Regions from separate parts of the Massilimicrobiota sp. mt181 genome, predicted to be linked through region 2. Evidence: predicted binding sites of a transcription regulator. Region 2 holds the regulator's gene; the other holds the start of a gene.
What was found. The regulator Rex, encoded in region 2, represses fermentation and respiration genes when NADH is low (regulators of the CRP and FNR family bind a similar motif). The targets are predictions, from matches to a motif close to GTGAANNNNTTCAC.

Region 1: the regulator Rex is predicted to act here: its motif matches at 1,690-1,703, upstream of gap (type I glyceraldehyde-3-phosphate dehydrogenase).

Annotation. Positions count from the first base shown of each region.
Region 1 is NZ_JBVAYN010000008.1:43,335-46,742, reverse strand. Features, by position in the region: gene ACZYT4_RS06235 (ZIP family metal transporter) at 1-434, opposite strand, end outside; gene gap (type I glyceraldehyde-3-phosphate dehydrogenase) at 588-1,604, opposite strand; gene ACZYT4_RS06225 (ATP-dependent Clp protease proteolytic subunit) at 1,824-2,411, shown strand; gene ACZYT4_RS06220 (hypothetical protein) at 2,402-2,818, opposite strand; gene ACZYT4_RS06215 (uridine kinase family protein) at 2,851-3,405, opposite strand; gene ACZYT4_RS06210 (DMT family transporter) at 3,406-3,408, opposite strand, start outside.
Region 2 is NZ_JBVAYN010000007.1:79,858-83,265, forward strand. Features, by position in the region: gene tsaB (tRNA (adenosine(37)-N6)-threonylcarbamoyltransferase complex dimerization subunit type 1 TsaB) at 1-157, shown strand, start outside; gene rimI (ribosomal protein S18-alanine N-acetyltransferase) at 148-597, shown strand; gene tsaD (tRNA (adenosine(37)-N6)-threonylcarbamoyltransferase complex transferase subunit TsaD) at 594-1,604, shown strand; gene ACZYT4_RS05865 (redox-sensing transcriptional repressor Rex) at 1,604-2,242, shown strand; T-box leader at 2,280-2,492, shown strand; gene asnS (asparagine--tRNA ligase) at 2,526-3,408, shown strand, end outside.

The sequences.
Region 1 (3,408 bases), on a different contig from region 2:
GCCAATGAAACATCCGTATTTCCCATCAATGCTCCAGCAAACACAACACCTACAGCCATTCCCTCAGGAAAGTTATGCATTGTGACTGCTAAAATTAACATTGTCGTACGCTGTAAATGTGATTTTCTTCCCTCAACTTGATGATCAAGATGCATATGAGGAATTGTACGATCTAAAAACAAAAGAAAGAAAATTCCTAATAAAAATCCAACTGCTGCTGGCATAAATGATAATTTCCCTAAATTTTCAGACATATCTATTGCAGGAATCAAAAGTGACCAGACTGAAGCCGCAATCATCACTCCTGATGCAAACCCCAGTAATATTTTCTGGACACGTCCATCCATTTTTTGACGCATAAAGAAAACACAGGCTGAACCTAACATTGTTCCTAAAAAAGGAATCAAAATTCCAATCCAAACAGATGTATTCATTTTATCACACCTCTTTTCTTTATGCCCTATCTTACTATATATCTTTCCATCTTTCAAAAAATATGATAAAAAAACTCATAAAACCACAAAAATGAATTTTAAAGCATAAAAAAAGCCGGGAATACAATGTATTCCCAGAGGCTCTTTTCTAAATTATTTAGTTAATTCAGCGAAATATTTAATAGTTCTAACCATGTTAGAAGTATAAGAATTTTCGTTGTCATACCAAGCAACAGTTTGAACTTCAGTAGTTCCGTTATCTAATGCTTTAACCATAGTTTGAGTTGCATCAAATAATGAACCATAAGTCATTCCGATAATATCTGAAGATACTAATTGTTCTTCAGTGTATCCAAATGATGGAGTTACAGCTGCTTTCATAGCTGCGTTAACTTGTTCTACAGTAACTTCACCTTCAACAACTGAAGTTAAGATAGTTGTAGATCCTGTAGGAACAGGTACACGTTGAGCAGAACCGATTAATTTTCCATTTAATTCAGGGATAACTAAACCGATAGCTTTAGCAGCTCCAGTTGAGTTAGGCACGATATTTACTGCAGCAGCACGTGCTCTTCTTAAGTCACCTTTTCTATGAGGTCCATCTAATACCATTTGGTCACCAGTATAAGCATGTACTGTTAACATGATACCAGATTTGATTGGTGCTAATTTGTTTAATGCATTAGCCATAGGTGCTAAACAGTTAGTTGTACAAGATGCAGCTGAAATGATTGTATCATCAGCAGATAATGTTCCTTCGTTTACTCCGAATACAACAGTTGGTAAATCATTTCCAGCTGGTGCAGAAATAACAACTTTTTTAGCTCCTGCATCAATATGAGCTTGAGATTTTGCTTTAGAAGTATAGAAACCTGTACATTCTAAGACTACATCTACTCCTAATTCTCCCCAAGGTAATTTAGAAGCATCTGCTTCTTTGTAGATTTCGATTTCTTTTCCATCTACTACGATTGAAGATTCTTTAGCTTCTACTGTATCAGCTAAAGCATATTTACCTTGAGCTGAATCATATTTTAATAAGTGTGCTAACATTTTAGGATCTGTTAAGTCGTTGATTGCAACAACTTCATATCCTTCAGCTCCAAACATTTGTCTAAATGCTAGACGTCCAATACGTCCAAAACCGTTAATTGCTACTTTTACTGCCATTTTTATGACATCCTCCTTACTAATAATTTATGTCTATATTATAGTCCACAAACTCAAATAAATCAATAAAAGTTAAGCCGTTTATATAAATTTTTTCACATGGAAGAGATTACATTTCTTATTTCTGGAATTCTTAACCATTTATTAACATAAATCAAAAATTTTTTTCAGTGAATATTTCTTTGAAATCTCTCTATAATGAATTATGGAGGTAACTTTATGCATTTTATACCCACTGTCATTTTAAAAAGAAATTCAAAAGAATATGCCTATGATATTTTTTCCAGACTGTTGGAAGATCGTATCATTATGCTATGTGGAGAGATCAATGATGAAATGGCCAGTTCCATAGTCAGTCAGCTATTATACTTAGAATCACTAGATGCACATGCTGATATTGATATGTACATCAACTCTCCTGGAGGCAGTGTTTCTGCTGGCCTTGCCATTTTTGATACCATGAATTTTGTCAAATGCGATGTTTCTACCATCAGCATTGGGCTTTCTGCCAGCATGGGCGCTTTTTTATTGGCTGCCGGTCAAAAAGGAAAACGATATGCACTGGAAAATAGTGAAATCATGATTCATCAGCCTTTAGGCGGGATACAGGGGCAAGCCAGTGACATTGAAATTTCGAGTCGTCATATTCTCAAACAAAAAGAAAAACTCAACCGTCTTTTATCCCATATGACAGATCAGCCCTTAAGAAAGATTAAGAAGGATACTGATCGTGATTATTTTATGAGTGCCTATGATGCTCTAAATTATGGTCTGATTGATGAAGTTTTAAAAAACAATCAAGGATGAATTGATGATCCTTGATTGTTTTTTTTCATATTCACTTCAAGATAGCCTTCTTTTATATCAAAATGCGAAATCGGTAAATCAATAGCGTATTTAATTTGATCCTGTCCCCATTGAACATGAGAATCTTTAATGAAAGATTTTAAAAAACTCATGATTGGAAATTGTAAAAATAAATATTCTACTTTTCCTTCAAGATGTTCAACAATCAAAGTACGATTCATATATTGAAGCTGAAACTGACATGATAAATCAACATGATATTGATTGTAATTGAGCACTGATGCCAGCACAATTTTATTTTGAACAATTTTTAAATGAAATTCTTCAACTGAAACATCATATTTTTTTAAAACAGGTAGTAAAACAAACTCTAGCGCTATCTGCACTTCTTCTTCTGTTAAAATCATTCTATCACCCATATATTATATGAATGATTTCATCAGATATGTTCGATTTCATAAACAGGATATTTTTCAAAAATATCAAAAGCTTCAAAATATTGATTTTCCATTGGAATCCATCGCCCCAAAAAATCATCTATCTTTTCAGGATTACGTTTCATTAAGCGTTCTTTTTGTAGTGATGGTGATATTTTTAAGACAATCACATCACTATAATACTCCTGTAAAGCAGGATGCAGAGCATAACTGCCTTCAATAATATTAAAAGGATGATAAGGTATGTCAATAGCCTTTTGAAGTGTCATTGTCTGACAATCAAAACGTTGATAGTGAACTGTTTGCTGAGAAACTAAAGGTTTTAAAACTGTTTCTAAAAAGCGTTCATAATGAACATTACCTCCAGGCTCAGACAATCTCTGAGGCGTACGTAATTCTGGTGGTAAAAAGAAGTCATCCATATGAAAAAGATGTCCACCCAGCTCTTGATGCAAAGTCGAAGCCAAGGTACTCTTACCACTTCCACACATGCCATCAATAGCCAAAAGAAATGAAGGCTTTTGACTCAGTTTTTCAATCCATTCATCACGTTCCATTTA
Region 2 (3,408 bases):
AGTTGGACAAAGTGAGGTTGTTGACTTTCCACTTCATGAAGTGAATTTAGCAGCTCATTTACATGAACTGGCAAAATTACAAGATGCCGTTGATAATGTAGATGCACTGGTGCCACGATATCTCAAAGATGTAGAGGCCAAGAAAATATGTTTATAGAGCCTTTAAAAAAAGAAGATTTAAAGGAAATCACTGATATTGAAGAGTCATTGATAGAAACACCATGGCGATTAGAAGATTTTGATTATGAATTGAATCAGAATCCATTTGCTCATCTTTTTGTATTAAAAGATCAACAACAGATTTTTGGGTATGTTGATTTATGGATCATGTATGAACAGGCGCAGATTTCTACAATTGGTGTGCGTCGGGATAAGCAGTCTCAAGGATTTGGGCAGCAGTTACTGTCATATGCAATGAAAATAGCTGAACAATCAGGAGTTGAAGTTATGAGCCTTGAAGTGCGACAGTCCAATCAGCATGCAATTGCGCTTTATCAAAAAAATGGATTTCAGATTCAAAGTATACGAAAAAATTATTATCAGGATAATCATGAAGATGCCTATTTGATGGTTAAGGAAATGGAGGGAAAAAGATGAGTCTTATTTTAGCTATTGAATCAAGTTGTGATGAAATGGCTGTCGCCATTTTAAAAGATAAAAGAGAATTGTTATGTAATGTTGTGGCTTCACAGATTGATACCCATCGTTTGTTTGGGGGCGTTGTACCTGAGATTGCCAGTCGTATGCATGTAGAGTGTGTCTCTACAGTTTTAAAAACAGCCTTATCTCAGGCACAGATTGATATGCATGACATTGATGCTATAGCTGTGACGAAAGGTCCTGGACTGGTAGGTTCTTTGCATGTTGGTATGCAGGCTGCTAAAACTTTGGCTTTGGCCTATCATAAACCTTTGATAGGTGTTCATCACATTGCTGGACATATTTATGCTAATGAGCTGGTGGAAGATATTCAATATCCATGTCTCTGTCTGGTTGTCAGTGGAGGGCATAGTGAACTTGTTTATATGGAACATGAATTCTCTTTTGAAGTCATTGGTCAAACATTGGATGATGCCATTGGTGAAGCTTATGATAAAGTAGGACGTGTTTTACATTTGCCATATCCTGGAGGCCCAGTGATTGATCGTATGGCAGCACAAGGAAAACATAGTTATGCCTTGCCACTTCCGTTAAATGATGAAAGTTATAATTTTTCTTTTAGTGGATTAAAGTCAGCTGTGATTAATCTTTGCCATAATGCCAAACAACGTGGAGAAGACATTGTGCCAGAAGATTTAGCATGTTCTTTTCAGGAAGTTGCTGTAGATGTACTCGTTTCTAAAACAATTAAAGCTGCACAGGATTACCATGCTAAACAGATTATTGTAGCGGGTGGAGTCAGTGCCAATCAGGGCTTAAGACAGGCCTTGACAAAACAAAGCCCTATACCTGTTTTATTCCCACCAATGCGTTATTGTACGGATAATGCAGCGATGATTGCATCAGCAGCCCGTATTATGTTTGAACATCAATGTTTTTCACCGCTTGACTTAATGGTAAAACCGTCATATGATTTAGAAGAGGAAAGTCTTGGTGAATCATAATGGAAAAAAAACAACATAAAATTTCAAAAGCAACAATGTCTCGTTTTCCTGTGTATTTAAAAGCATTGCGCAATATGCAACATGAAGGGAAAAATAATTTCTTGTCAAGCGAATTGGCTGAAGCAACAGGTATCTTAGATACGACAATTCGTCGTGATTTTAGCTTTTTAACAACAAAAGAATCTTTAGGAAAACGTGGTATCGGTTACGATACAAAAGATATTATAAATATTTTAAATAATGTTTTAGGATTAGGATTAGATGAACCTATTATTTTGATTGGGGTAGGCAATTTGGGTAGTGCCATTTTAAAATATAATCGTTGGCAGTATACAGTGGGTAAAATTGTCTGTGGTTATGATTCTGATCAAAATAAAGTTGGAGAACGTTTTGGTGTGAAAATTCAACATATTGATGATTTGGAAAAAACTTTCCCTGAAGGCTGTAAAATTGCTATATTGGCTATTAGTCAGGATGTTCAACAAACTGTTGATCGTTTGATGGATTTAGGGGTCAAAGGCATTGTTGATTTTACACATACTCATTTTACTGTTCATCCTGATGTTGTTGTTCAAACTGTGGATGTTGTTGTCGCTATTCAGGAGCTTGTTTTAAAAATGCATGCAAATGATGAATAAAGTATTGAAATTTCATCAAAAAGATGGTAATAATATTTATAAAGTTATGATTTGAGAACACCTTATAAACATGTTTAAAAGCGACTTTTGGATGGTGAAAGCAAAAGAAACATATATAATGTGGAACACTCAATGAACTGGATAGGAGAAATGTGAGTAGACTATCCCGCAAGACTGCGTTATGGTAAGAGAGCATGATCGTCAGATGATGAATGAGGATGGTACCGCGATATTTCAAGTCGTTCCTTTAAGGAATGACTTTTTTTGTTAGGAGGAGAAAACAATGTTTGAGTTTATGACTGTAAGAGAATTATATGAAATGGTGTTAGCTGGAGAAGCCATGGAAACAGAAAGCCTGGAATATGTGGAATTAGATGGTTGGGTACGTACAAATCGTGATAATGGTAAAGTTGGTTTTATTGCATTAAATGATGGAACGTATTTTAGAAACTGTCAGATTGTATATTTACAGGAAAACTTATCTAATTATGATGAAGTAAAACATATCAGCACAGGAAGTGCTATACGTGTATTAGGAAAATTTAAATTGACACCTGATGCGAAACAGCCATTTGAAATTGAAGCAACCCAAGTTGTTGTAGAAGGTGCCTGTGACGATGATTTCCCATTACAAAAGAAGAGACACTCTTTTGAATATATGCGTGAAATCCCACATCTTCGTCCTCGTGCCAATACATTTTATGCGATTTTTAGATTAAGAAGTGTCTTGTCTATGGCTATTCATGAATTTTTCCAGTCACAAGGATTCGTTTATGTTCATACACCTATTATTACAAGTAATGATGGTGAAGGTGCTGGCGAAATGTTTAGAGCCACAACAATTGATGATACAAATTTTGATAAAGATTTCTTTGGTAAAGAAGCTTTCTTAACAGTTACAGGACAGCTTCATGTTGAAGCTTTCTGTATGGCATTTAGAGATGTCTATACATTTGGACCTGCTTTTAGAGCTGAAAATTCTAATACTTCACGTCATGCAAGTGAGTTTTGGATGATTGAACCAGAAATTGCTTTTGCCGATTTGGAAGATGATATGGATTTGATTGAAGACATGGTTAAATATTGTATTGATTACGTTTTAGAAAATGCACCTGAGGAAATGAAATTCTTTGAACAGATGATTGATAAAGATTGTATTCAAAGAA